Regions from separate parts of the Dysgonomonas sp. HDW5A genome, predicted to be linked through region 1. Evidence: riboswitches for the same ligand, from Rfam matches in the RefSeq annotation. Region 1 holds a riboswitch; each other region holds the start of a gene.
What was found. Region 1 has a riboswitch for cobalamin ahead of G7050_RS11365 (precorrin-2 C(20)-methyltransferase). Riboswitches for the same ligand answer to the same signal wherever they lie in the genome.
Positions count from the first base shown of each region.

Region 1 (7,768 bases):
TGGTTCAAAATCAGATAGTAAATTGTATTATTAGTTTATTGAGGTATGAGCATTATTCTGTTCATCATAGGTTACTGAAGTTCTTTTTCCTTGCTGAATCTGAACTGCTGCAGTTCCGTAATTGTAATACGAAGATTTGAGTTGTATCAGATAATTTCCAACATTTAGCGATTGACTAGTATGTTTCTTATAAGTGTTCAACGGAATGTCAAAAAGTGATACTTGCGTGTTCTGCATCGAATAAATAAGCACATGTAAATCATCCGAGGTATTGACAAAAGTCAGATAAAGTTCTCCATCTAAAGTAATGTCATCATCATTCGAACAACCGGTGAATGCCAGAAAAGGGATTAATAAGAAAAGAATAAAGCTCATTGTTTTCAGTGATCTCATACTTGTATTGTTTAAGTGTTTAAATAATTTAACAAGCAATTTAGCCATAATTATTTATAGATACAATAGTCTGATTTAGTAATTAGAGAGAAAGGAAAATATTTTATTTTTACTTCATCAAATAGATAGACACAGTTACCTTTAAATAACCAGATTAAGCAAAAAATAAAGATAATATGGTTGATCAAGCAGAACCACAGTCGAAAATTATCCAGCAGTAGAATGGTAAGTTTCTTTCTGGGATTGTATAAACGAAAAAGCCCTTGTCATCACGACATGGGCTTCCTACAAACACACTAACTAACACTAACCTAAAAAGGATTTATATCACTTCTTAGTTGAAAATATTTTTTCTTTTTATATAATTCTGATTTATGACCACAAAGTTATATAAATTTTGATTTATCTGGTACTAAGTTATCTTAAATTATTGTTTAATATCAAAAACTTCGACAAATATCTCTTTTCAATCGACGATTTGGTATAATCTTAAGACATAATTCACTTGATAAAAGAACTCTTTTAGAAACAACCAACTTCTGGATTTGACCACAAAGCTAGAATTCTACATTCATATAGCAACAAAGTTATAAAAATGATCAACAAATAGGTGATGTTTCGTATTTTTTAACACAAATATATAAAACATTAAATATAAGATCTCTTTATTACTTTAATTTAAACACTACTTATCATTAAACGCAAAAGAGTTCAAATTGTTGAGTGAATATTCAACTTTTAAGTTTTATAAAGCTTACTTTTAAAAAAAACACCACCAAAAATCGAATAAAAAAAACTAACAATCAACAACATACACACATACATCTATATTTAAAATAACATGGGTGCAAATTCAGATAAGTAAAGCCTCCAGTTTGCCCAAGTGTGCCCACCTTCGCTTTCTCTGTATTGGTATATAAATTTCATTTCATCAAGTTTCGATCTGTAATCAACTACATTCTGAAACAGAAAGTCTGTTTTACCAATAGCTATCCAGTAAAGACGATATCCATTAGCTTGCTGAGCCAATAACTTTGCCTCCAAATCTGTGTACATAGGTGAAGCTGCATTGGCCGGTGGCAGAATAGCCGGGGAGAACAATCCCACGTAATCAAAGGTATTTGGATAATTTGCTGAAATGTACAAGGAGTGGAATCCTCCCATAGAAAGGCCTGCAATAGCCCTGTTTTGCTTATCAGACTTCGTTCTGTAATTATTTTCAACAAATTTGATAACGTCTCCAAAATTAGCTTCCATATCTCCACTAAATATATCGGGAGTTCGCATATCGGGTTTGTAAAAACCTTTGTCAGACTCTCCCGGTGCGGCAGTATTGCTTGTATGCCCATTAGTCATCACAACAATCATAGGCTTAGCTTTTCCTTGGGCGATAAGGTTATCCAATATCTGCGAAGCACGTCCGAGTGCCATCCAGGCTTCTTCGTCGCCTCCCATACCATGCAGAAGATAAAACACGGGATATTTATCTGTACTGCTCTCATATCCCGGAGGAGTGTATATAGTGATACGACGGGGGCTATCGAGCTTTGGAGAATCGTACCAACGACGGGCAACAGTTCCGTGAGGTACATTCTGCACTTTATACAAGTCTCCCAGACCTCCTTCGATCAGAAATATATTCATTACAGTAGCTACATCACGAACCTGATATACATTATTGGGATCGATAACTTTTAGTCCATCCACAATAAATGTATAACTGTACAGGTCAGATGGCAGTACTTGAGTAGTGAAACTCCACAAGCCATTTTCGTCTTTCTGCAGATCCTGCAATTTGGGTGTCCATCCCTCACTGGGCATCCAATCACCTTGCAATTTTACCGATTTAGCATTGGGAGCCATCAGTCTGAATGTTACTGTATTGTCTTTATTTATCTGAGGCGAAACAATTTCTGCTTTTGGAGAGAAATCGAGATTCTGTTGAGCCAGCAACCCTGCACTTATCAGGCAAATAGTAAGTATAAAAAATATCCGTTTCATGCTATTTTAAATTTAAGTTCATCATTTTCAAATGTAGTTTTTATTTTTCAGACAACGGATGTACTGCAAGGGTAAAATAGACGCAGGAAGAAAATATCTGTTCCGAGGATTATCACAGCCTGTTATTCGTGATTATTATTTGATCTTTATTATCTTTGCAGACGTTTTGGTGGCACAATTTCATATCTACGAAAAAGTGCTGAAAAGGAAATCAGGTGTAAATCCTGAACAGACCCGCTGCTGTAAGCTCCGCCAAGCAATCTTTGGATATTATTTGATCCACTGTTTCTAATAGAGAGATGGGAAGGACATCCGAAGATGGAGTAAGTCAGAAGACCTGCCAAAGGTATATATAGTTTAAAGCTCGTGGTTAAGGCTTAAGAACATTCATATTCAAAATATGCCTGGCATATGGCGACTTCATGTTTCGTATCCTCTTAATTCTGAGTATTGTTTAATAGTATAAAAGAATTGAGAAACGATGTCTCCAATTGTATTTGTATCGTTAGGACCGGGTGAAGCCGATTTGATAACCCTCAAAGGATTAAAAGCCCTGCAAACTGCCGATTGTATTTTTTATCCCGCAACCATTCTCAAAGAAGGTGCCGTATCTTCGAGAGCTTTGGATATTATGATGGAGCTGGATATCGACCCCAAAAAGACCATTCCTTTTCACGTTCCCATGAGTAAAGACCGCTCTCCGGCAATAGACGCTTATAATCGGGTATCTGAGGAAGCTGTACAGCAATATCTCCAGAATCTGAAAGTAGCCATTGTAGCCGAGGGCGATGCTGGTTTTTATTCGTCCATTCATTATATATTCGATACTCTGGTTAAACAAAACATTCGGGTAGAACATATTGCAGGTATTCCTGCATTTATTGCAAGCGGAGCTTTAGCAGGAATTCATATTGTAAAACAAGAAGAGGAACTGAATGTAATTCCGGGAATAATATCAGCAAGCAGCCTGATCGATAAAATAAATTCGGGCAAAGTTGTGGTTATTATGAAGGTTTCGCAATGTCAGGATGCGGTTAAGGAATGTATATCTGCGATTCCTACAGCAACATTTCATTACTTCGAAAATGTAGGTGTCAAAGAAAAGGAGTATTACACTTGCGATACTCAAGAAATAATTTCCCGCAAATTCCCCTATTTTTCTCTAATGATAATCCACCAATAAAATGAAAAGCTCAATAATTATTTGTCTGACTTTATTTATCGGCTTCGCTTTCAGCGGTTGCAAGAATAATCAGCAGAGTGAAAGTGCAACTACCTTATCTACGGCAAGCTCATCCGATTCGGTTCACATCGAAGTCAAATACGCACAAGGTTTCAGCGTTTCATATAACGATAACTACCGATTGGTGGATGTTCAAGACCCTCAACACGAAAGCGAGACTGTGTATCGCTATGCGTTAGTCAATCGGGGGCAAAGCCACGAGGGAATACCGAAAGATTACACTATTATAGAGGTTCCCGTTCAGAAGGTTGTTTGCATGACTACTCTTCAATTATCTAATTTTATAAAACTGGATGCTATTGATAAAGTCGTAGGAATGACCAGCACGCATTATTTATTCAACCAACAGATGAAAGACCGTATCAAAAACGGACAGGCCAGCCAGATAGGCATAGAGGGTAATTTTGACAATGAGGTGGTTATGGCACTCGATCCTGACATTATACTTGTATCTCCATTTAAACGTGGAGGGTATGAATCGATCAAGGATCTGAATATTCCTCTGGTGACTTTTCTGGGTTATAAGGAGACTTCTGCTCTTGGGCAAGCCGAATGGATTAAATTTACAGCCATGCTGCTGGGCTTTGAACAACAGGCGAACAGTCAATTCGCAGAGATAGAAAAGAAATATCAAGACCTGATGACTCTTGCTTCTAAAGCGGACAAAAAGCCTATTGTTTTGAGTGGCGAAATGCGTTCGGGCAATTGGTATGTAGTAGGTGGTAAAAGCTTTCTGGCTCAACAATTCCGTGATGCAGGAGCTGAATATTTTCTGAAAGACAATACCGAAACTGGAGGTATAAATATGGATTTCGAATCGGTATATTCTAAGGGAGCAGATGCCGATTTTTGGCGTATGCTCGTAAGTCACGACGGCGACTATTCGTACGAAGCAATGAAGCAAAGCGATGCTCGGTATGCAGACTTTAAAGCTTTTAAAGAGAAGAAAGTGGTATACTGCAATCTTCGTCAGAAACCATTCTACGAAAAAGCTCCTGTTGAACCCGAAGTTGTTCTGGCTGATTTGATAAAGGCTTTTCATCCTGAACTGTTGCCCGATCATAAGCCTGTATATTACGAAATATTGCACTAAATAACGATATCAAATAAATTAAACTCTAAATAAAGATGCTACAATTCAACATTGAAAAACCAAAGGACGAAGTTCGTTCTTATTTACAAGAAAAAATAGATAATCTGACCAAGCCAAAAGGCTCGTTGGGAGTATTGGAAGATTTAGCCATGCAAATTGGTTGGATTCAGCAAACATTAGAACCTAAATTAATTAATCCTCATCATATTGTATTTGCCGGAGATCATGGCATTGCAGCCGAAGGGGTAAGCCCGTCGCCACAGGAAGTAACCTTTCAGATGGTAGCCAATTTCTGGGCAGGAGGTGCGGGTATTAATTTTCTGGCTCGTCAACATAAAATCGAATTACAGATTGTAGATGCAGGGGTTAATTTCGATTTTAAACCCGAAGATCCGATTATCGATAAAAAGATCCGAAAAAGCACCCGGAACTATCTGAATGAGGCTGCTATGACTCACGAAGAAATGGACTTGGCAATACAACGTGGTGCAGATTGTGTACAGGCTTGTTTCGACAAAGGGTGTAACGTTATCGGTTTTGGAGAAATGGGTATTACCAATACTTCAGCATCAGCCTTATGGACAGCTTGTTTGACAGATATTCCATTGAAAGATTGCGTAGGTGCAGGTTGCGATCATACAGGAAATATAATGGAACATAAGTATAATGTTTTGAAACAGGCTAAAGAAAATTATAAGGGGGATAATTCGCCCGAAGATATTATCCGTTACTTTGGCGGTTACGAAATGGTGATGGCTGTAGGTGCTATGCTAAAGGCTGCCGAATTGAAAATGGTCATTCTGGTTGATGGTTTTATTATGACCAACTGCCTGCTTGCTGCATCTAAATTGAATGAAAATGTATTGTATTATGCTATTTTCGGACATCAGGGTGATGAGGCCGGACATAAACTGGTTCTTAAATACTTAAATGCAAAACCTATCCTGCATTTAGGTTATCGATTAGGAGAAGGAACGGGTGCTTTGTGTGCTTATCCCATTGTTGATTCGTCAGTAAGGATGATTAATGAGATGAATTCTTTCAAGAAAATTCAAGTGACGAAATATTTTTAAAGTATATATAACAGACACCAAAGCGAGATGTAAATTTAAACCTACATCTCGCTTTGTTTTTTAGAAAAGGTGTATATCTTTGAGAAAAATAAATTCACACACTAATTTAGGGTCTCAGACCAGATTATTACCGGAGGAGGTAAATTACAATAATAAGTTACAAGATTTAAAATGTAACATTACAGATTTTAGTTACCGACCTGTTTTCTAAATACTATGTCCGACAAGCATTTATACCGAAAATTCTACATCCTATTTTTATTCTGTCTTTTGTCGGTTAGTCTATCGGCGCAAAAAATAGCATCTACGGTCGAGGAAAAAGAATTATTAGAAGCTGTATCCGAGAATTTTCAAACCTTAGCAGAACGTTTATTAAATGAAGGAGGAAATGCCAATCTCACCGATGATTACGGACAAAGCCTACTCATGTTTGCCGCTCGCAATAACAACAAAGAACTGGCAAGCTTATTAATAGAGAAAGGAGCTAAAGTCAATTACCGCATCAAACATAAGTCAGAATACAATAGTGATAAAAATGCTTTAGCCATGCTGATGCTGCAAAATCTCACGGTTCTCGATTACGGCATAGCATCAAAGGATATTTCGATGGTCGATTTTTTGATTGAAGCAGGAGCAAAGCTCGATATTAAAAATAAAGACCTAGGTAGTACAGTAGCCACAGCCTCGCAACGGGGAAACACTAAAATGGTTAGGTACTTGTTAAGTAAAGGGGCTCAGGTATCAGACGAAACCGGCAGGAATTTAATTGTTTGGCATATTATTTTAAAGGCTGATCCTATTTATGGGATTACTAAAACAGATAAGAATACGGACTTCTCTTTAATCAAGATTTGGGATGATTACGGAATATCTCTCGACAATGAAAAATTACTATCATCACCATTAGTCCGCACTGAAAGACATCGAAAGAATATCGTGAATTATATGGCTGCATACCGAGAATGGATTGAGTCGGGAGCCAAAATATCACAAAAGTTAGAGAAAGAGTCCTATGCAAAGCCAATACCAAAGATAGTAAATGAAGATGAGCTGGATCAAGCTATATTCGAGGCAGCGAAGCGTCATAAAGAATACGAAGAAAGAATCCTAAAAGAAAAAGAAGAAGCCGAACAAAAGTATTATAAAGTATGGATAGTTGTATTTATATCATTAGGCGTTATCGCTACCTTAATAATACAACGCCATCGCTTACAGGCTCTTTGGGTTTCGGTCTCTACAATATTGAATACACCTCCTGCCCCTAATAACCGTCCGGTCTCGGTTATTATAAAGCCTCGTCAACCGTCACAAGATAAGCCTGCAGACAATAGAGTGCCTAAAAAACAAGAAAAAGAAAAGAAGACAAAAGCCGGGCAAATACCAATTACTGCAAAAGGATGGACTGTAGATGATACAACCGGAATAGAAGTTCTTTATCTGACTATCGAAGATATGATTAACCCTATCAATCTGAGAAATGAGCACGAAAGGGCTGTCAGAGAAATGATATGGTATATACGGAGATTAGAAAAAATTTCGGAGGAGGAAGCTACTAATATGACAGGTGAAAAAGAGCTTGTCAAGAAATTAAATTCCCTTTGGAAAAGTATTGATCCAAACAATGTACGCGACATTTATAAACGCTCTTTGTATCTTCTTGTCGAGAACTATTCGAAACAGGACAAGAAGGTTGAACCATTCCTCAATCAAATCAGAGTTAAAAAATAAACTTTATCGTATTATTTTACCCTCCTCGTCAATCAGAAAAACAGTCAGCTCACCATCGGGCAGAAGAGGTGTACATACTTCATGACATTTTTGTATAATCAACGAGAAGAATTTAGTCTCGGGGATAATTTCCCATAATTGACGTGCTAAAGTAATATTCTGCATGGCTTCGATGGTTGAGTCTGAGCAACCAGCCTGCACGGCTATATCCGAAAGAAATTCTTTATTCATCACCAC
Region 1 covers NZ_CP049857.1:2,733,120-2,740,887, reverse strand. The annotation lists gene G7050_RS11375 (hypothetical protein) at 31-393, opposite strand; gene G7050_RS11370 (esterase) at 1,225-2,394, opposite strand; cobalamin riboswitch at 2,545-2,754, shown strand; gene G7050_RS11365 (precorrin-2 C(20)-methyltransferase) at 2,876-3,577, shown strand; gene G7050_RS11360 (ABC transporter substrate-binding protein) at 3,579-4,730, shown strand; gene cobT (nicotinate-nucleotide--dimethylbenzimidazole phosphoribosyltransferase) at 4,766-5,803, shown strand; gene G7050_RS11350 (ankyrin repeat domain-containing protein) at 6,020-7,531, shown strand; gene cbiD (cobalt-precorrin-5B (C(1))-methyltransferase CbiD) at 7,535-7,768, opposite strand, start outside.

Region 2 (7,768 bases), 410 kb from region 1:
ATTTCGAACTATGAGAAATACCTAGCTTCGGAGTCTAAACCCTTCGCTGAAGATATGCTGCAACTCGGTACGGCATATACTCAAACAGGTGATTATCAGAATGCAATAAAAGCCTTACAATTTGCTGCTTCGACAGATAATAAACTGGGACAAACAGCATATATGCTACTCGGTCAGAATTACCTAAAAATAAATGATAATGCGAATGCATTAATGGCGTTTGATGCAGCATCACGCGTGCAGTTCGATCCATCAATCAGCGAGGTTGCGTTATACAATTATGCCATGTTGGTTCATAAGACATCACTTTCGGTCTTTGATCAATCGATCACTGTATTGCAGCGTTTCTTAAACGAATACCCTAACTCGAAGTATGTAAACGAAATCAATAATCAATTGGCATCGACACTACTTGCTACTAAAAATTATCAGGCCGCGCTTACAACAATCGACAAAATGCGTAATCCTGGCAGACAAATACTCGAAGCAAAGCAAACTATTTTGTTTCAATTAGGAGCTCAGGATTTCATTGACGGAAATTACGATCAGGCAATCCAAAGATTCAATGCATCTATAAATATAGGGAATTACGATGTAAAATCTAAAAACGAATCTTACTTCTGGCGTGGTGAAACATATTATAGAGAAAACAATTATCCGGCAGCAATAAAAGATTATCAGACTTATTTATCTGTATGTAATGCCTCGGATGACAATTATTCGAATGCCCTATATAATTTAGGATATACTTATTTCAATCTGAAACAATATAATAATGCGTTGAATAGTTTCAAGCAATATACTTCTCAGGAAAGAAACAGACAACAGTTGACTTATTCTGACGCATGGAATCGTATCGGAGATGTTTATTTATTCAATCGTAATTTTATTGAAGCAGCAAATGCATACTCTCAAGCGTCTGTAAATAATCCGCAGAGTGCCGAATATGCTGACTTCCAAAAAGCCTTTGTATTAGGTTTACAGCACAATTACAATGGAAAAATTGCAGCATTGGATGTTATGATGAAAAGATATCCTGATTCTCAATATTACGATGATGCCATGTATGAGAAAAGTCGTGCATTGATAATGCTAAATCGCGAAACAGATGCAATTCCAATCTTAACGAAGTTATTAAACGATTACCCTAACTCGAATGTAGCTCCACAGGCTGGTGTTCAATTAGGACAATCCTATTATAACAGTAACAATCCTCAAAAAGCGATTGAAGCCTACAAACAAGTTGTACAACTGCACAAAAATTCGGAAGAAGCACGTATCGCCATACAAAGTCTCGAAGGCATTTATCGTGATATTAACGATATTGGCTCATATGCCAGTTTTGCAAACTCGTTGGGCAACGGTATTGTTATTACTGCCAGCCGTCAAGATTCATTATCATATCTTGCCGCTGAAAATATATACATGAAAGGTCATGCAAACGAAGCAGCCAATGCGATGAACAAATACCTTCAATCGTATCCTCAAGGTCAGTTTGCAGGCGATGCACATTATTATATAGGAGCCATAGCTTACAATAAGAAAGATTATGATACTGCACTCCAAGCATTCAACAATACTATTAATTCAGGTAATTCAAAAAGCCTCAATAAAGCTCTTGCTCTTGTAGGCGAAATACAACTGGACAAAGGCAACAATCAAGCCGCATATAATGCTTATAAGGAAATGATGCGTACAGCAACAAGCAGTGAGGATAAGAATACGGCTCAATTAGGAATGCTTAAAGTAGCCAACAACTTAAATAAAGACGTTGAAGTTATCACTGTTGCAACAGCGTTACTTGCACAAAGCAAAACTTCTCCCGAAATCGTTAGCGAAGCTCGCTTATACCGTGCTAAAGCTTATCTGAATACAGGTGAGACTAATAAAGCTATCGACGATCTTCAGAAAGCGGCTAGTGATACACGCAGTGTATATGGAGCAGAAGCGCAATACCTATTGGCTAAAACCTATCTAAAGAATGGGAATTACGATAAGGCAGAACAACAAGTCCTTGCATTGATGAAGCAAGGTACACCTCATGCCTATTGGATGGCTCAATCGATAATCGTATTATCAGATACCTATTTGGCAAAAGGCGATAAGTTTCAGGCAAAACAATACCTTGAAAGTTTAAAAGCGAACTATACAGGTAATGAAACTGATATTCAATCGATGATAAATGACCGTTTAACTCAATTAAATAAATAAGGTCATAAACCTTTGCAATTAAGCCCCACCCGACCACACTCTAAGCAGGAAAGGGTTAGGAGAGGTCTAAAATACAGTAATAAACAGGTCTGAGGCCTTACTTAAATTAAAAGATAATGAATACATTATATAAAACTTTATTTATTAGCACATTGGGATTAAGCGTTGCATCCATAAACATATCAGCCCAAACTGCCGCTAAAGATACAACGCTTAACCGTCAGGTTTCTCTCGAAAGAGAATATACACCAACCATTCAGGATGCATCAAAAGTCAATACGCTTCCGGCTCTCCACGAACCGCAAAAGAAGCAGTACGATATAAAGTTCGAGAACAGCATCCCAAATATGAATATTGCCTCTTATCCGATTGGAAATCCAGGATCAGGCGATATCAGAACAAAAATAGACTACAGTAAACATCGTGGCTATTTCTTGTTTGGAGCAGGTATGTATTCCAACTTAGATGGTGCGGCCGGATACAGAATAGTGGATTCAAAAAATGACCGGTTAGATATTTTTGCAACCCACAATTCTACTGATGGTAAAATAAAATACCTAAATCCAAATTCTCTTCTTGACCAAGCCAAAGCTAAAAACATGGAGAATCTGATAAAAGCAAAATACAGCCACGACTTTGAATCATTAACATGGCATGTGAACGGATCATTCTTTAATAACACCTTTAACTATTATGGCAATCCCTACATATTCAGTGCGGCGGATCAAGATCCTTCTCTTTATGAAGGTTTTATGAAGAACAATCAGAATATTAATGTTATTGAAGCTGAAACAGGAATAACATCCAAAGAACAAAACGATGCATTGTATTATTCTGCAAATGTAAAATACAATAACTTCTCTACTAAATATGGCCCCAATGTAAATTATGACGGTATTTCGGGAAGTATATTCGACGCCTTGGTTAACATTGCAGCTCCCCTGCAAACAGATCATAAAGCCGGTGTAGAAGGAGGTATATTTTTCCAAACATTTAGCAATACAGACTTTCTTCCTTTGTTAGATAAGGATCCGTTTCATAATCTGACTATTTTTAAAGCTAAGCCATATTATAGTATAGAAGGTGGAAATTTTCAATTGTCTTTAGGTGCTAACATAAATTGGGCATCTGACATTGAGAACAAATTTGTAGTTGCTCCGGCAATCAAAACATCTTGGAACTTCGATGAAAAAAGTTTATTGTATTTCAATGTAGATGGAGGCATAAATGACAATAATGTTGTAGAAATGAACCGTGTGAATCGATATATCAACCCCGCATCACGTGTATTTATTTCTCAAACATTATACGACGCACAAATTGGTGTAAGATCGGGAGTTATAAGTGGTTTTGAGTTTGACATCTTCGGCGGTTATAAATATACGAAAGACGAACACCTGTTTGTTCCAAACGAATCACCATCATGGGGTAACGTATCTGAAATGATGTATGCAAATTTAGGTGCCGGACATTTTGGCGGGGCATTAAAAACAAAATTGATCCCATATACCGATCTTTCTTTAAAAGCTCTGACTCACTTTTACAGTGTCAGCAAATATACTTTAACCGATACAGCCCCTGACAAAAAAGAAGCATGGGGACTGCCCAGCTTCACTCTTGATTTTAATGCTGATTTTTCATTTATCGAGAATCTCACGTTCTCAGTTAATTACATATTCGAAGGAGGACGTAAGACATATGTAAACAATGCTTCAACCAATATGAACAATATCAATGAGCTAAATATCAAAGGAAGCTATAACATATTAGACTGGCTATCATTCTATGTGAAAGCAAACAACGTTATGAGCCAAAAATATGAAAGATATTACGGCTATACCAATCAAGGAATTAATGCCCTTGGAGGAATAAGCTTAAAATTCTAAACTAAAGATTCTTATACAATAGAACAGCCCTTTTCTTATATTCGAGAGAGGGCTGTTTTATTATATATAGTTAAATAGCAAATCTGAGAAAAAAAAGAGATTTTGGTTATAGCCTGCTTGATGCTTTATGGCTTAATTTGCATTAAAATAGAATATATTAAACAGATATATAACAAACAATCAATTACTAACTCGAAATCTAAAGCTGTGCCCGGAAAACACATTCCATAATATCTCAATTTATATAGGACTCTCCTTCTCCTATAGGCACATTCTTGGAACAAAAGATCTTTCCTTCATTTAGGAAAGATTTTTTTGTTTCTTTAGCTAACATCAATCAGACATTTTATTATCTTTACAACTGTTTTTGGTGTTATTCTATCACAATGCTCGATGGAATAATGAAAAGGGAATCCGGTGAAAATCCGGAACAGACCCGCTGCTGTAAGCTTCATTAAGAGTTTCTAGACAATACTCAAACCACTGTCGCAAACAGTGAACAGAAAGCAGTAAACAACAAATTTGTTGATAACTGATAACTGCCAGCTGAAGGATGGGAAGGGTGTTTAGAAATGAAGTAAGTCAGAAGACCTGCCGAAAATAGTACAGGCAAACAACTTTCGGGAAATAAAGTTAATGCAACACATCATTCAAATAAACCATTTGACCTTTAAAAATATAAAGAATGGATAAAACATGTCCTAGTTGCTCTTCTACATTCACCTGTCGAGTGGATCAGATAGAATTGTGTAACTGCACAAAATTAAATCTGGAGAAAGGAGTCAGAGAATACATCAAGACCACATACGGAAATTGTCTTTGCTTTGATTGCCTGAAGAAAATAAACGACAAATTTTCACTTTTATCCGTAAGTAAAACAATTGAATAAGGATGCTAAATTTGAAAACAGAAATTAGTCATTTATCAATTCTTTTAATACAAGTAAAATGATTAAATTTGGAAATAGATTTTGTATAAGATGAAATATACCCTCAGTGTTATCAAAAAAGATTCTAATAACTAAAATTATAAACAAAACCGAATAAACAATGCTAAACGAATTTACAATCAGTCGAGGAAAAGCGATGATTAATTTCTCGCTGAAATATTGTGACAACCGTCAGAAACTTTTGAATAGTTATGGTTTTAAAAAAGTAATCGACTCATTTATTCAGGTATTGAAGAAAGATAACGTCATTATATATGACTATTATATTAAATACTTCAATAATAAAGATGATGAATTTGCTCAATCACTTGTTCAAGTATTCAAGTTTCTAACAGTTTGTGACGAAAACGAGATAGTAAAAGTAGACAATAGATATTCGGTTTGCTTCGCAGATAAAGATCTTTTCATTGAACTTATCGAACTATTATATTCATACTGGAGACGTTTAGACCGCATCTCTATTGTACGCAACTCGAGCCTTGGCGAAGGTTTGCAAGATGTTAGGTTTACTCAGGCAAATTCTCAATTCAACGACCTTATCCTTGCAACCTATCGCCGCATCGAAGAAACGGTTATGGGATTCCAACACAGAGTATATCGTCAACTGATTGCAGGGGCTAATGCCGGTCTTATCCTGAATGACGAAGTATCATGGAATTGTCCTATTGAATATAAAGGACTATCGGCAGTGCCATTTATTAGTACTGTGATATTTCAACCACCATTGATTACTTATACTAAGCGAAATACACGTGACGGAATTTTTCAGGAACACTCTTCGAATCCCGTTGCAAATATATCTTTGAATGACGATGAATGGTTTGTATTCCCTGCCTGGGTTGGCAATATGCTTACATTTGTTTATTTCCACAAAGACTTTATCGATCACGGTTTAGGCTTGTCTAATCTTTTCGAATTAGCAACACCAAGCAGTTATATCGGTAAGAAACCCGATATGATCTATGTATTTGGTTATGCCGACGGTCATGAAGAAAAACGTACTTTCTACTACAAAGACAAACAGAATGACATCCTTATCGGATATGCAAACTATTGCGATGATATCGACTACTTCGGTTATATGAAAAAAATGCTCCTTACACTTCACAATGTGAAGCAAATGGAGAATGGTCGTTTACCAATACACGGTGCGATGGTAAACATTGCATTGAAGAACGGAAAAGAATCAAATATCATCATCATGGGTGATAGTGGTGCCGGAAAATCTGAAAGCCTAGAGGCATTCCGCAACCTGAATGAAAAATATATCAGACACATGCGTATCATTTTCGATGACATGGGTTATTTGAATATCGAAGCCGATGGCTCGGTAAAAGGATATGGTACTGAGATCGGAGCATTTGTCCGTGTGGATGACCTTGATCCTTCATACGCTTATCAACAATTAGACCGTGGAATATATACAAATCCGGATAAAGTAAATGCCCGTGTAACTATTCCGGTTTCAACTTATGAAGTTATTTCGAAAGGATACAAAGTAGATTATATGCTTTATGCCAATAATTATACTGAGACCGATCAGAAAATTAAATTTTTCGATAATCTGGATAAAGCTATCGAGGTTTTTGAAGACGGAGCAAGAAAAGCGAAAGGAACTACAACTGAGGTTGGTTTAGTAAAATCTTATTTTGCAAACCCATTCGGACCTGTTCAGGAAAGAGAAGTTGCGGAGAAATTAGTTCGCCAATACTTCACAAAGATGAATGAGAACCAAGTTAAGATCGGTGAAATACATACATCTCTTGCTATTGACGGTCAAACTAAAGAAGGTCCACGTTTAGCTGCAGAAGAATTATTCAGTCTGATAAATGAATAAAGGTCACATACCTTTTCATTACTTCTGTTAGAATAAAACAATATCTCCTTTATAATTGAGTTTATACCTTTTATAAAGGAGATATATTGAATATAAACTAATATAAAAACAAAAACTATGAGTCAATCAAATTCTTTGATGAACGACAACATAGCAATGCTCGGAAAACTACTTGGTGAAACCATCAAGGGAGCATTGGGTGAAGGCACCTATGAACGCGTCGAAACAATTCGCCAATTATCAAAAGCTTCTCATAACGGAGATACAAAGGCACATGATAAGTTGGTAGAAACTCTTCAGAATCTGCCCGACAAAGATTTTTTACCGGTTGCGCAAGCATTTAATCAGTTTCTGAATCTGACTAATACTGCGGAACAATACGACACTATTTCTCAGCATGCAATGGGAAAAGATAATCCGGTGAACTTCGCCCGTATCTACAATACATTACAAGGCAAAGGAGTAAATGATGAAGACATAAAAAAAGCGATCAATGAAATATCCATTGACCTGGTTTTGACTGCTCACCCGACAGAGATAAATCGCCGATCTTTAATTAACAACCTTAATGAAGTAAGCGAGTGCCTTCAGCAATTAGATCACGATGATATCGTAAGCTATAAACAAGAACATATAATGAGTCGTTTGAAACAACTTATTATTCAATACTGGTTTACTGCTGAGATACGCAAAGACAGGCCAACACCCAACGAAGAGGCTAAATGGGGTTACGATGTTATCGAAAGTAGCCTTTGGGAAGCTGTACCCTCTTTTCTGAAAGAATTAAATAAACAAATGGAAGCCTCTATAGGATACACAATCCCGGTAGAAGCTCGCCCAATACATTTCACCTCTTGGATGGGTGGTGACCGCGATGGTAACCCC
Region 2 covers NZ_CP049857.1:2,320,406-2,328,173, reverse strand. The annotation lists gene G7050_RS09695 (tetratricopeptide repeat protein) at 1-2,211, shown strand, start outside; gene G7050_RS09690 (hypothetical protein) at 2,328-4,097, shown strand; cobalamin riboswitch at 4,449-4,711, shown strand; gene G7050_RS09685 (cysteine-rich CWC family protein) at 4,783-4,986, shown strand; gene G7050_RS09680 (phosphoenolpyruvate carboxykinase) at 5,147-6,883, shown strand; gene ppc (phosphoenolpyruvate carboxylase) at 7,001-7,768, shown strand, end outside.
Region 2: another riboswitch for cobalamin. It lies ahead of G7050_RS09685 (cysteine-rich CWC family protein); the one in region 1 lies ahead of G7050_RS11365 (precorrin-2 C(20)-methyltransferase).

Region 3 (7,768 bases), 1.4 Mb from region 1:
GAATGTGAAATTGCTGGCTCCTGTATTTGAGAAATTATATCAGTTAGAGAAGAATAAGATAAGTAAAGTGAATATTGTTCATATAGGTGATTCGCATGTGCAGGCCGATATGTTTACCAATGTAATACGTCAGATTTTGCAAGCTAAATTTGGAAATGGAGGATATGGTTTTACTTTTCCTTATAGCTTAGCTAAAACCAACGGTACCAGCTATATTAAATATACCTCCAACACGATTTGGGAAAGTCGTCGTAATATTTATCCGGTGACGGATGTATGTGTCGGTTTAAGTGGAATAGGACTTTATACAAGTAGTCCCGATTTTGAAGTTAATATAGATGCAAACCCTTTGTATACCTTCAATAAGGTAAAGTTGCTTTACCCGACTAAGAATTCTTCATTTAAGATTAGTTTACCTGACACCGATTACCAAAGTGTAACAGCTAACGTGAGTGAGGTTACTTCACCTCCATCAACAGCCAAGAAGGATAATGATAAAATCGAAAACGAGAAGCCGAATTATATAATTCATAAGGTTGAGAGCAAAGAGACATTATACAGAATTTCACAGTTTTACAATGTTCCCATCGAAAAAGTAAAAGACTTAAATAATTTATCTTCGAATACGATAAGGGTAGGGATGGATTTGAAAATCCCATCAAAGGAAAAACCGGAGACAAAAATTGTTGCTATTCCTAAAGAGGTGAAAGAAGAACCGAAGAAAGAGATTTTGTTGAATACTATTCTTTCAAAAGAGAAAATATACGAATCGGAATTTATATTGCCGGTTTCATCTAATCAGTTAACTATTCTTCCAGGAAAAAAGGAATCTGAATATAATTTGAGCGGTATAATATTGGAAAATGATAAACCCGGAATTATTTATCATAGCATAGGTGTAAATGGAACAAAGGTTTCAGATTACAATAAATACCCTATGTTTTTTGATCAATTTCCTGCATTATCAACCGATTTACTTGTTATTTCACTTGGAACGAATGAGGCTTTTAATAAATGGACAACTCCTTACTATATTTCACAGATACAAATGTTTATAGATAAGGTAAGAAAAAATAATCCTAAGATGGTGATCTTATTAATGACACCCCCTCCTTCGTTATTCAAGAGAAGAACACCTAATACTTTTGTAGAGGGGTACGGAGAGGCGTTAAAGCAATTAAAGGATTGTGTTATATGGGATCTGTTGACTAAATTGGGAGGAGCTAAGGCTCCGCTCGAAAAAGAATTTGAGCCATTGATGGCGAAAGATAAAGTGCATTATACCAGAGAGGGATACGAAAAGCAGGGACAGCTTTTTGCTGCTCACTTCTTGGCTGCTTATGATAATTATGTAAAAAGTAGGACAAATTGAAAACTGTGTTAACTTATTTAGAATCTTATTTTTCTCTTTCGAGCGATCAAATACGATCGTGGTTTGAGTATGACCCAAGCAATCCGCTTTTATTTAGCACCAGTTTGTTTCTTGGATTTTTTCTGATCTTTTATTTGGTATATATCTTAACAAAGAAGTATGCACATTTTCGAACCGTGTATGTCTTTTTGTTTTCTATATTCTTTTATTATAAAGCAGGTGGAGTATATTTTATACTGTTGATATTATCAGCCCTGATTAATTATATTTTGTCAGAGGTGATGGACCTGTCTCCGAAGAAAAGTATCCGAAAATCAATTCTCACAATAACGGTCGTTCTCAACTTGCTGGTGTTGGCGTATTACAAGTATACCAACTTCTTTATCGATAATTTGAATGATTTATTTCACGGGAACTTTCAGTTACAGCATATTATTCTTCCTGTAGGGATATCTTTCTTTACCTTTCAGGCAATAAGTTATTCAATTGATTTGTATAGAAGGGAATTAAAGCCGGCAAAGAATGTGTTGGACTTTGCTTTCTATCTCTCTTTCTTCCCTCAGTTGGTCGCAGGCCCTATTGTTAGGGCAAAAGAGTTTTTACCTCAAATGTATCAAGAGATAAGCTTATCGAAAAAAGAGGCCGGGTTAGCTTTATTTCTGATAATCACAGGACTCATTAAAAAATCAGTAATCTCCGATTATATTTCATTGAATTTTGTCGATCGTATTTTTGATAGTCCCCTGAGTTATACCCCATTTGAAACCTTAATGGCTGCTTATGGATATACTCTGCAAATATATTGCGATTTTTCGGGTTACTCGGATATGGCTATTGGTATAGCATTATTAATGGGATTCAAGCTTCCCGAAAATTTCCGAACACCTTATAAATCGCTTTCTGTGACAGAATTCTGGCGTCGGTGGCATATTACACTATCAAGGTGGTTGAGAGATTATTTATATATTCCATTAGGCGGGAACCGCAAAGGGAAATTCCGCACTTATATTAATCTTTTTCTGACAATGCTTATTGGAGGACTTTGGCATGGTGCTGCTTGGAAATATATTGCTTGGGGTGCATTACATGGTGGAGCTTTAGCTGTAGAACGTCTGTTTAGGCAGTTTGTAAAGCTTCCTGAAAAAAATATTCTGGTCAATTTATTTTGTGGATTACTAACATTTCACTTCGTTGCTTTTTGTTGGATTTTCTTTAGGGCAGCAGATTTCGGTGTCGCAAGAACCGTTATCGAAAATATTACGAGGCTTGAATATAATCCCGAAGCATGGTTAACTGTAATTCAAGCATACAGGAATGTGTTCATCCTGATTTTTGCAGGTTTTATATTACACTTTACACCTAAACGCTTAAGTGATATGGTCGAAATGTGCTTTCTGAAACTTCCATACATCGGAAGAGCTATTATCGTAGGAGGAGTATTTTGGTTGGTGTATGCAACTGCTTCAAGCAGTACACAACCCTTTATCTATTTCCAATTTTAAGATCGTATACTCTTTGTTAATCAGGTAAGTATGTTAAAAAAGTGACTGATAATACAAGTACACAAGGTTGTCAACTTATAGAAAAAATAAATATTTAACATTCTTGTGTGTCGAGATTAATCTTTATAACATATCTTTGCAACGTTGTTTTGTTCCTGTAATTAGTATTAATAACAGGATTCAATAAGGGCAATCAGGTGAAAAACCTGAACAGACTCGCTACTGTAAGCATTTTATTTAGCAATAAAAAAATGTAAGTCAGAAAACCTGCAAGACGACAGATACTAAACAGCTTTCGAGAAATAGAGCTGAAGATCAAAAACTGTCGATTCATTCTTCTTTAGAATATTTCCATCGTAATTTCTTCATCATATTTTATCCGGAAGCTAAATCTATTATTGGTTTATTTGCTTTCTGTATATGAATTACTCTTATTTTCTGGTTGTTTTTTCTGTCTTTCAGCTTTTTTTCTTAGGAATAAATGCTCAGAGTAAAGATTCTGTACAAACACATCAGATTGATGAAGTAGTTGTAACTGCACAGATTAAACCATCAGCTTCTCTTTCGACCAACCTAATCCAAACCTTATCGGAATCAGATATAGACAAGACCGGAGTACTATCTGTTTCGGACGCTGTGCGTCGTTTCTCGGGAGTTGTCGTAAAAGATTTTGGAGGTATTGGAGGTATGAAAACAGTGGCTATCAGAGGTATTGGTTCTGAGCATACTGCAGTTTTATATGATGGAATCATTGTAAGCAATGCACAATCAGGACAAGTTGATATCGGAAGATTTTCATTGGATAATATTGCGATGCTATCATTGACAGTGGGGCAATCCGATGATATTTTCAGGACAGCCAAGGCTTCGGCTTCTGTTGGAGTATTAAGTATTACTACCAGAGAACCCTCTTTTACGGATAAAAGATATTCATTCCACACACAATTGGTTGCCGGATCATGGGGGCAATTTAATCCTTATTTATACTATGCATATAAATTGAATAAGAAATTTTCTTTTTCTCTCGATGGCAGTTGGCAAAGGGCAGATGGCAAGTATAGCTATGAAAGAAAAAATGTAGATGAAGTAATAAGGGAAAAAAGACAAAATACCGATGTCGATATTAAACGTACTGAGCTGAATATATTTGGCGAGTTAACCAAATCACAAAAACTGTCTGTAAAAGCATATTATTTTGATTCGGAAAGAGGATTGCCGGGAGCCATTATATTGTATTACAATAATAGTAATCAGCGTTTGTGGGATCGAAACTTCTTCACTCAGGCAAAATATATCAACTACATTAATGATAAGTTTAATTGGCAGATACAAGGTAAGTACGGACATGCGTATACACGTTATATCGATAAGGACGCAAAATATCCCGATGGTATATTAGAGGATATATATAAACAAGACGAATTATATCTTACAAGTACATTACTATATAATCTGGATAAAACAATCTCTTTTTCTTTTGCTCAAGATTATAGTTATAATACATTGACTGCTAATTTCTCGGGTTTTGCGGAACCTAACAGATCGACTTCGCTAACTTCTTTATCTGCAAAGTATGATGATAGGAATCTTACGGTTATTGCTAATTTATTAGGAACTTATATGAGCGAGAGTGTGGTTGTGGGGAGTAAGCCTGACAATAGAAAGAGATTGTCTCCTTCGCTCAGTTTATCTTACCGACCATTTAACTCTACAGGTCTTAGAGTGAGAGCTTCTTATAAAGATATATTTAGAGTTCCTTCGTTTAATGACCTTTATTACCATCGAATGGGTAATACGAGTCTGCGTCCCGAAAAAACACAGCAATATAATTTAGGATTAACCTGGTCAAATTCATTCTCAGAATTCTTCAATTATTTCAGTATAGCAGCAGATGTTTATCGTAACAATGTAAAAGATAAGATAGTGATTTATCCAGCTATGTTTGAATCGAAGGTCGTTAATCTAGGAAAAGTGAAAATTACAGGACTTGATCTTAATGTAAATACTCATTTTGAGATTAATAATAAATTAAACCTTCAGGTATCAGGCAGCTATACCTATCAGAAGGCAATAGATATAACCGATCCGGAGGATAAGAATTATAGAGATCAGATACAGTATACTCCAGAACATTCAGGTGCGGGATCGCTGACTCTCGAAAACCCTTGGGTTAATTTCGGATATTCATTTATAGCAAGTGGGAAAACATATGCAGAGCCACAGAATATCGAAAGAAACCGCATTGAAGGTTATGTTGACCATACTATTACATTAAACAGGACATTTCAACAGGGAAGATATAAGTTTCGTATACAAGGAGATATTGCCAATTTAGCAAATAAAACATATTATATAATAAAAGATTATCCTATGCCCGGCCGTTCTTATAGGATATTAGTAAGAATGAATTTTTAAGATTAAAGAATTAAACAAAAATGAAATCAAGAATACTTTTTTTTAGTACGTTAGTTTTTACAGTTTTATTTATTTTCTCATCATGTAGCGATGATGATAAGAATGATAATATAACTCCTCCTCAGTTAGTTCCTAATGGAGCATATGTTATTAATAGTGGAGGAAAAGGAAACAATGCAGCAAGCATTACATATTATGATTTAGATTCGAAACAAGTTAGAACCGGCATTTTTGAATCGGTAAATGGAATAGGTCTGGGCGATACCGGCGAAAGTATGATTGTGTATGGCAATAAAATATATGTTGCAGTTTATAACTCCGGGATTATTTATGTCTTGGATAAGAATTGTAAAATATTAAGTACTATACAAAGTGAGACGGCAGATAAGATCCAGCCACGCGAATTCGAAGCATATAATGGAAAAGTATATGTGAGTCTTTATGAAGGATATTTAGCCCGAATTGATACCACAACTATGAAGATCGACAAGAAGATTGCTGTAGGACCTAATCCGGAGAGTGTAAAAGCTGCTAATAATAAAATTTATGTAGCAAATTCAGGAGGTATGAATTCTAAAAACGGCTATAATAATACTGTTTCAGTAGTAGACCCTGAGTTAACTTCATCAAAGGAAATAGAAGTAGGTATGAATCCTCAGGAGTTTAAAATGGATAAATACAATAATTTATACCTGATCTCAAGAGGTAATTATAAAACGGATGAAACGGCTGTACCTAATAAACTGCAACAAATAAATACTACAACAGATAAAGTTACCGTATTGGAAGAAGGGCACTCATTTTTGATGTTTCCTTATGGCGATAAGTTGTATTTGGTGAATAAAGTATATGTAAACAGTATTCCGGTATCAACCGTAAGTTGCTATAATATTACAGAGAAAAAAGTTGTAGAAGAAAATTTTATAACAGATGGTACTGTAATATCGGATATATCGGGAATTGAATTTGAGCCTGCATCGGGTGATATATATGTATTAGCTGCCAATAAAAAGAATAATGGAGATGTGTATGTATTCTCTTCAGCAGGCAAATTACAAAACAAATTTGATACAGGAGGATCATATCCTATGGGTATCTCTTTTATAAAGAAATAATTTAGAAAATTTATTTAACAATTATAATTGTACTTTAAAATCAAACATAAAATGATAAAAAAGAATTTATTGTGGAGTATGCTCCTATTCGGAGCCACTCTAATCGGTTTTTCTTCTTGTAGTGATGATGATAACAATGATCCGGATATTCCTGTTGTAGAGTTTAATGGTGCTTATATCCTTAATGCCGGAAAATATGGCGGAAATTATGGAGCATTAACCTATTATGATTTTGGTTCGAAAAAAGTTTCAAATGTATTTGAATCCGCCAATGGTATAGGGCTGGGAGATACAGGTCAAGATATGATTATATATGGTAGCAAGACATATGTTGCGGTGTATGGTTCTGGTTTGATCTATGTTTTGGATAGCAATAATAAACTACTATCTACAATAAAAAATGATGCAGCAAGTCTTTTGGAAAAACTACAACCTCGTGCTCTTGAAAGCTATAAAGGAAAGGTGTATGTGACTTTATTTGATGGTTATTTAGCTCGTATTGATACTACAACATTAGCTATTGATAAACGCATAGCAGTTGGGCTTAATCCTGAGGCGGTAAAAGCTGTTAATAATAAGTTATATGTAGCCAATTCGGGAGGAATGAATTATAAAAATGGTTATGATAATAGAGTTTCTATTGTAGATGCAGAGTTGTCATCGAAGAAAGATATTACAGTTGCCGTAAATCCGTGTGAACTTAAAGTTGATAAATATAATAATTTATATTTAGTCTCTAGAGGTAATTATGGAGATGTGCCCAATACTCTTCAACAAATAAATACTAGTACAGATGCTGTAACTAAATTAGATGAAGGACGTTCGTATTCGGTATTTCCAGAAGGTGATAAACTATATATGTTGAAAAAAGAATATGATGCTAATTATAATCCATCGTCTTCATTTACATATTATGACATCGTAAATAAAAAAGTGGTAGAGCAAAGCTTTATTACCGATGGAACTGTAATAAAAGATATTAGCTTTATGAAATCTGAGTCTGCAACAGGCGATGTTTATATTTTAGCAGCTAATGGAACAAATAATGGGGATGGGTATATATTCTCATCGGAAGGAAAATTGAAATCTAAATTTGATACCGGAGCAGCTTATCCTATAGGTATCTGGTTTGTAAATAAATAATATAATTGTAACCAAAAGGAGTTGCCATGCAACTCCTTTTGATATATATATACATATGAGACATTCTATAATTTTATTATTTGTTTCGGTCTTATTGGTCTCTTGTTCCGGTAACGGTAACAAAGCATCTGTTGAGTCTGTAAATAATGCTGTTGATACAGTTTATACAGTAGAATATGCCAAAGGATTTACAGTCAAAAAGTATGCTGAGTATAAGGAAG
Region 3 covers NZ_CP049857.1:4,115,503-4,123,270, reverse strand. The annotation lists gene G7050_RS17055 (LysM peptidoglycan-binding domain-containing protein) at 1-1,372, shown strand, start outside; gene G7050_RS17050 (MBOAT family protein) at 1,378-2,874, shown strand; cobalamin riboswitch at 3,007-3,164, shown strand; gene G7050_RS17045 (TonB-dependent siderophore receptor) at 3,295-5,289, shown strand; gene G7050_RS17040 (YncE family protein) at 5,310-6,404, shown strand; gene G7050_RS17035 (YncE family protein) at 6,456-7,547, shown strand; gene G7050_RS17030 (ABC transporter substrate-binding protein) at 7,603-7,768, shown strand, end outside.
Region 3: another riboswitch for cobalamin. It lies ahead of G7050_RS17045 (TonB-dependent siderophore receptor); the one in region 1 lies ahead of G7050_RS11365 (precorrin-2 C(20)-methyltransferase).

Region 4 (7,768 bases), 1.8 Mb from region 1:
TTTATTATATCTGTTGAAATGATCTTCGGAATAGAAGTTTTTAGGAATGATGCCCCTGCTGGGTCTACCACTCTGGTTCCTATTGTATTTCCCCTAATTGCAGGTCCTGGAACATTTACCGCATTATTATCGATGCGGGCTGAATTTCATGTCAGTAATATTATTATCGGACTTCTACTGAATATGATAATCGTATTCTTGGTTCTGAAAAATCTAAAATTTGTCAAACGACTTTTAGGGGTTGGAGGTGTGTATGTGATGCGTAAGTTCTTCGGTATCATCCTGATGGGTATTGCAGTAAAACTATTTACTACTAATTTGCATATTCTGTTACAATCATTTTCTAATTGAATCTCATTTAAATCTCATTTAAACCAAAATAATAAAGCACGAATCAATGGTTCGTGCTTTTTCTTTCATATATGCCTACAGCTTTTTTAGCTATCTTTTTCCAATTCTATAAGTAGGTCGCTTTTGCTTGTAGTATCACCCACTTTCACTACTACTTTTTTGACAATGGCTTTAGTACTTGCCAAGATAGCATTCTGCATCTTCATTGCTTCCAAGATTACTAAAGTATCGCCGGCTTTTACTGTATCGCCTGTTTTCACCAGTACATCCAATATTTTACCGGGCATAGGTGCTTTAAGTAAAATTGTAGAAGACTCACTAGCCTGCGAACTCAATACTTTTCTTCGCTGCAATGAGAATGGAGTCTCTACCGAAAAACAATAGCTGATACCATTGATCAGAATCTCGTATTCGTTTTGCTTCTGAGCAACTATTTCTACGGGATAACTTACACCATTGACATTCATAAAAGTAAATCCATCGGAAGTTTCTTCCATGTATGCGTTTAGCTTCTTATCGCCAATCGTATATGTATTGTTTTCTCCAATCTTAAACCCATATTCTTTAGAATTATCTAAATCCAGAGCAACCAATTGTTTTTGAGTTGTATTTTGCTTGTTCATTATCATTCCGGATTACATATTATTAATTCTGTTTCTCAAAGACCACATATCCAATACTTGTTTTTCTTCTTTGATCGGCTCATTCTCTTTTCGATAATTCGAGATAGCTAATAAGGCAGCAAAGAGAGCTTCATCTTTTTCATGAAAAACAAGAGAATCCATATCCTTTTCAATAAATGAGGTATCAAAACTTCCTCCTTTGAAAACTTCATTATGAAGAACAGCTTTACAGAATGGAATTGTTGTTTTGATTCCCTTAATATGAAAATCATTCAACGCCTTCAATGTATTTTCGATAACTGTCGGACGGTCTTTAGCATGTACAATCAATTTAGCAACCATCGAATCGAAATAGGGAGTAATTTCAGAACCGGCTATAACTCCTTTATCCACTCTTATGCCTTCGCCTTCGGGAGTTCTTAATCCTTTAATGATTCCTGTACAGGGTGAAAATCCCGATTGCACATCCTCGGCATTGATACGACATTCGATAGCCCAACCATTTAGTTTCACATCACTTTGAGTAATAGGAAGTTTTTCGCCATTGGCTATCCGTATCTGCAATTCGATCAAATCAAGACCTGTTATCATTTCCGTAACAGGATGCTCTACCTGAACACGGGTATTCATTTCCATAAAAAAGAAATTACCTTGTTTATCAAGCAGAAACTCAACTGTCCCCAGACTGATATATCCTGCACCTTTCGCTAGAGAAACGGCAGCAGTAGCCATTTTTTCACGAAGTTCTTCGGATAGAGCAGGTGATGGAGCTTCCTCTAACAGTTTTTGATGTTTGCGTTGTACAGAACATTCACGTTCTCCGAGATGGATTACATTTCCGTGTGAGTCACCCACTATCTGAAATTCGATATGTTTGGGATTCTCCAAAAAACGCTCAATAAATACCGACGGATTATTAAATGCATTTTGGGCTTCAGATGAAGCTGAGAAATACATCTGCTTCATTTCCGATTTCTTATAAACCACACGCATACCACGTCCACCACCTCCGGCAGAAGCTTTTATGATAAGTGGAAAACCTATCTTTTCGGCAACATCCAATGCTTCTTCTAGTGTATCAACACTTCCATTGCTTCCACCCAACATAGGAACATTATTTTTTGCAGCTATTTCTTTGGCAATTACCTTATCACCCATATTTTGAATAATACGGGGCGAAGGCCCTATAAATACAATACCTTCTTCGGTACAACGAGTTGCAAACTGTGCATTTTCAGACAGATAACCATATCCCGGATGAATAGCATCGATATGATTTCTTTTGGCTAATAACACCAATGATTCTATATCCAGAAATTCGGGAATACCGCCATTATCTATATCGGGAAAATCGACAACTTTATCTACTGCCGACAAATAAAGAGCATTGGGCTCTTTAAGTGTACGAATACCCACCGCAGTAATCCCCATTATTTTGGCAGTCTTAGCTATGCGAATAGCTATCTCACCACGATTGGCTATTAATATTGATTTTATCTTATTCTTTTGTTTCATCTTGATTCTTATCCAAATTAAAGAGGCATATTGCCATGTTTGCGTTTTGGCTTATATTCGGTCTTTCTTTCGAGAGTCTTTAAAGATCTGATTATTTTATGGCGAGTCAGAGCCGGATCAATAACCTCATCTACAAATCCTTTTTCATCAGCAATATAAGGGTTGGTTACCTCTTCCCTGTATTTCTGAGTCAGTTCCTTTTTAAGCACCACCGGATTTTCCGATTCGCTCAACTCTTTTCTGTAAAGGATGGCAATTGCTCCATCGGGTCCCATTACTGCAATTTCGGCTGTAGGCCATGCAAAACTAAAATCGCCACCAATACCTTTGCTATTCATTACGATATATGCACCACCGTAAGCTTTACGCAAGATTACTGTAATCTTGGGAACTGTTGCATAAGTATATGCGTATAGTAATTTCGCTCCATGACGAATAATACCATCATGCTCCTGATCTGTTCCGGGTAAAAATCCGGGAACATCCTCCAGTGTTATAATAGGTATATTAAATGAATCACAAATATTGATAAAACGAGCCGCTTTTATGGACGAGTCAATATCCAATGTACCAGCCATTACTTTAGGCTGATTGGCTACAATACCTACCACCTGACCATCCAGACGGGCAAATGCTGTAAATATATTGGCTGCATGGTTTTCGGCAACTTCCAAAAATTCGCCTTTGTCGACAATCAGCTTTACAATATCTTTTACATCATAAGGTTTATCGGGATCATCGGGTACGATATTTCTCAAGCTCTCCTCTACCCTGCTGACAGGATCTTCCGATTGTATCAGTGGAGGATTCTCCATATTATTGGATGGCAGATAAGAAAGAAGTTTCTTTACTCCCAAGATCGTATTTTCATCGTCATTGTAAACAAAGTCAGCAACACCCGATTTAGTTCCGTGAACAGATGCACCTCCTAAATCTTCGGTAGATACTGTTTCGTTCAGAACTTCTTTTACCACATTAGGACCTGTTACAAACATATAGCTTGTGTCAGCCGTCATAAATATAAAATCGGTAAGAGCTGGAGAGTATACTGCACCTCCAGCAGCAGGTCCCATTATTACTGAAATCTGAGGGATTACCCCCGATGACATTACATTCCGTTTGAAAATATCAGCGTAACCATTCAAGCTGCTTACCCCCTCTTGAATACGGGCACCACCCGAATCAATAAGCCCGACAACAGGTGCTCCGGTTTTTAGAGCCATATCCTGTATTTTTACAATTTTAGCGGCATGCGAAATACCCAATGAGCCTCCCAATACACTAAAGTCTTGTGAATAGGCATAGACCAATCTTCCGTTTACAGATCCGTATCCGGTAACGACTCCATCACCTAAAGCTTCAACCGATTTACCAAACGAACCGCCTCCTACTGGAGGTGTATAAGCATCTGTTTCTTCGAATGTTCCTTCATCGAACAATAACAGAATACGTTCGCGGGCCGTTAACTTTCCTCGCTGATGTTGTCTTTTATAGTATGCTTCACCATACTGTTTATTTAATAGCTTTTCGCGAGCTACAAATTGTTCGTAAATTTTTCTCATTTTATTACTATAAAGATCCAAGACCTATTTAATATTTTTACCTACTAATATCTTTACTATTAAATCAATACTATATAATCTGCTTAACTTTACTCTGTTTTATCCAAAATTAGCGGTACAAGTTATAAAAAAGAAAAATTATAATTCTCTCCTACCCCATAAAATGACAATATGTAAAAATAATGACAGAATATTTACCAATCGTAAACATCTATAGTTAAGATTCTTTGCTTTGTTTCCCGAAAGCATCCGAATTCATTTATTTTGGCAGGTCTTCTGACTTACTTCATCCTGAACATCCTTCCCGTTTCATATTAAGAAACAGTGGTATAGAGTATTGTTCGAGAACTGTTGGCGAAGCTTACAGCAGCGGGTCTGTTCCCGATTTTCACAGGATTCCCTTTTCATTATTCTTTCAGCAATGTGACCGAATAACACCAAAACGATGCTACAAATATAAGTCATTTATTTTATCTATATCTCCTGCTAAGTTCTTTCTGCTTCAGCAGCCAACACTTTCATGCAAACCTACGACTTTGACTAATTGATCTTTGTCGGCAAATGACGAAAGATAAACCGTTGGTCTATAAAGATTATAATTATATGTCGTATTTAAGACCAAATCTGGAAAGCCATCATTATCAATATCACCTATAAATAATACCCTAAATATAGCATCTTCAAAGGTAGGGGTAGATGCTATCAATTGATTTATTTCTTTTCCGTCCTTATTCCCCTTGATATATAGTTTATAATTACTTACAATCATTTCATCTTTATTATACTCAGCAGGTTTTAAATCACCTGTTGAATATAGTGTATACGATGAGCCATTATATGTAAATGTCATTTTCTCATTCGGTTCAATAAAATCTTTGTCTAATGGTATTGTCTTTATCTCGTGAGATGACAAACGAGGCGAACTACTTATCAAGACCAAAGAAGTATCAATATGAGAAGTCTTAACTTCCCACCCTGTCCACTCTGATGAGTTGTGTTCGTTTTCATCCAAAACAACATCAAAAGCTTTTTGAATGGTAAGTGTAGTAGGTGCAATATAATATTTTCCTCTATCCCGAAAAATACCAAACCAGCCTTTATGTATCATTACGGGAGAAGTTTCATCTCCATGAAAAATACCTGTCGATAATACAAACAAAGGTAAATCCTTGCTTTTAGGATAAAGCTCTTCATCTATCCACTCCATATTATTAAAAAGGGAATCCGAACCTGCAATGCTGTCTTTTACTGCCAGAGCATCTCCTGCCATCTGAAAATCACTTTCATTCTTCGTTTTTGACGTCTCTTTACAAGCTATTAACGAGACACATGCCAATACCAGTACTATTATTTTTTTCATTATGTTACCAAAATTATTTTAAGCAATAATCCGAATCAGTTATTGAATTATTTTATCTATTTATATAAGGATCATTGAATAGCTAGACAAAGAAAAAAAGAACTCGTAAAAAAATTGTCACTTTTGTTACTTTTGTAACCTTTTCAACTATTAATCACTAATAAACAACGAATTAACAAATATCAAAAAGTAACATTCAGTAGTCAACTTTGTCACCTTTATTGTTTACTTTTTGTAGCTAATGACACTTTTTCGTAACACTTTTCAGTTACTGATTGGCATTAATAGTAAATATATAATGCAACGTTATTTAAGTATAACACTTAGTTGCACTTATGCTTACCAGAGTATAACAAAAGGTCTAAATCCTTAAAAAGCATTTTAGACTACAAAAGTATTTCAATAAACGAAAAAAAGAAGTATTTTTGTTACGCAAACGTGAAAAGTAAAATTTAGGACATATTATTTATTCAAACTAAAATAAACAAACATGAGAATCGAACGTATTTTCGGACGTGAAATCTTGGACTCAAGAGGAAATCCAACAATCGAAGTTGACGTAACACTAGAGTGTGGTGCATTTGGACGTGCTGCTGTTCCTTCAGGAGCATCTACAGGAGAGCATGAAGCTCTTGAACTTCGTGATGGAGACAAAAAAAGATACTTAGGTAAAGGTGTACAAAAAGCTGTAGCGAACGTAAACACTGTTATCGCTCCTGCACTTATTGGAGACTGTGCTTTGGATCAAAGAGGTGTTGACCTTAAAATGATCGCTCTTGACGGAACTCCTACTAAATCTAAATTGGGTGCTAACGCTATTCTTGGTGTTTCTTTAGCTGTTGCTAAAGCTGCTGCCAATGCTCTAGATATTCCATTGTACCGTTATATTGGTGGTACTAATACGTATACTCTTCCTGTACCTATGATGAACATCATCAATGGTGGATCTCACTCTGATGCTCCTATCGCATTCCAAGAGTTTATGATTCGTCCGGTTGGTGCTGCTTCTTTCAAAGAAGGTTTGAGAATGGGTGCTGAAATTTTCCACGCTCTTGCAAAAGAATTCAAAAGCAGAGGTCTTAGTACTGCTGTTGGTGACGAAGGTGGTTTTGCTCCTAAATTAAACGGTACTGAAGATGCTCTTGAATCGATCCTTAAAGCTATCAAGGCTGCAGGATATGAGCCAGCTAAAGACGTAACTATCGCTCTTGACTGTGCTGCTTCTGAATTCTTCGATAAAACTGCTAAAGTTTACGATTACACTAAATTTGAAGGTCCTAACGCAGCAAAACGTACTTCTGCTGAACAAGCTGCTTTCTTGAAAGAACTTTCTGAAAAATATCCTATCGATTCTATCGAAGACGGTATGGACGAAAACGATTGGGACGGATGGAAAAACCTTACTGATGCTATCGGCGACAAAGTACAACTTGTTGGAGACGACTTGTTTGTAACTAATGTTGATTTCTTGAAAAAAGGTATCGAACTAGGTTGTGCTAACTCAATCCTTATCAAAGTTAACCAAATCGGTTCTCTTACTGAAACATTGGATGCTATCGAAATGGCTCACCGTGCAGGTTACACTTCGGTAACTTCTCACCGTTCGGGTGAAACTGAAGATGCTACAATTGCTGACATCGCAGTTGCAACTAACTCAGGACAAATCAAAACTGGTTCTTTGAGCCGTTCTGACCGTATGGCTAAATACAACCAACTACTTCGTATCGAAGAAGAATTGGGTGACAAAGCTGTATATGGTTACAAACGTGTACAACGCAAAAAATAAGAATTACTTCTTATTCTGATATATAGAAGAAGCCGATATTCATTTGAATATCGGCTTCTTTATTTTTTATTCTCTTTGATAAAAAGACGCTAGAGCTTTATCATATGCCACAGACACTAAAATACTCGTTATAATCATCTATCGAACGCCTTATTACTTCGTAAGCAACATCTACATTATACACATGCGTCAAAACACATTTACGCTCGGTATCCCCCGGAATATCTTTGTAGGTAGTAAAGTAATGCTTCAAACGATCTATTACAGCAAAAGGTACATCACTGATATCACGATACGAGCTATAAATGGCATCATTATCAAGAACCGCAATCAATTTATCATCGGCTTGCCCGTGATCTATCAGACGAAAGCCTCCTATTGGACGTGCATTTACAATAATATCTCCATGTGTAATATCTTTCTCGGTCAATACACAAATATCTATAGGGTCATTATCTCCGACTATATCGGTTCGGTCAAGCCTCACATTACTCAGTTCTGCCACCCGAGGACCACTTATAGTCTGAGGTAAAAATCCATATAAAGCAGGTATGATATTCGAATATTTCTG
Region 4 covers NZ_CP049857.1:892,353-900,120, forward strand. The annotation lists gene G7050_RS03710 (MarC family protein) at 1-351, shown strand, start outside; gene G7050_RS03715 (acetyl-CoA carboxylase biotin carboxyl carrier protein subunit) at 438-980, opposite strand; gene G7050_RS03720 (acetyl/propionyl/methylcrotonyl-CoA carboxylase subunit alpha) at 987-2,489, opposite strand; gene G7050_RS03725 (acyl-CoA carboxylase subunit beta) at 2,507-4,051, opposite strand; cobalamin riboswitch at 4,300-4,508, opposite strand; gene G7050_RS03730 (hypothetical protein) at 4,554-5,411, opposite strand; gene eno (phosphopyruvate hydratase) at 5,902-7,197, shown strand; gene G7050_RS03740 (inorganic pyrophosphatase) at 7,298-7,768, opposite strand, start outside.
Region 4: another riboswitch for cobalamin. It lies ahead of G7050_RS03725 (acyl-CoA carboxylase subunit beta); the one in region 1 lies ahead of G7050_RS11365 (precorrin-2 C(20)-methyltransferase).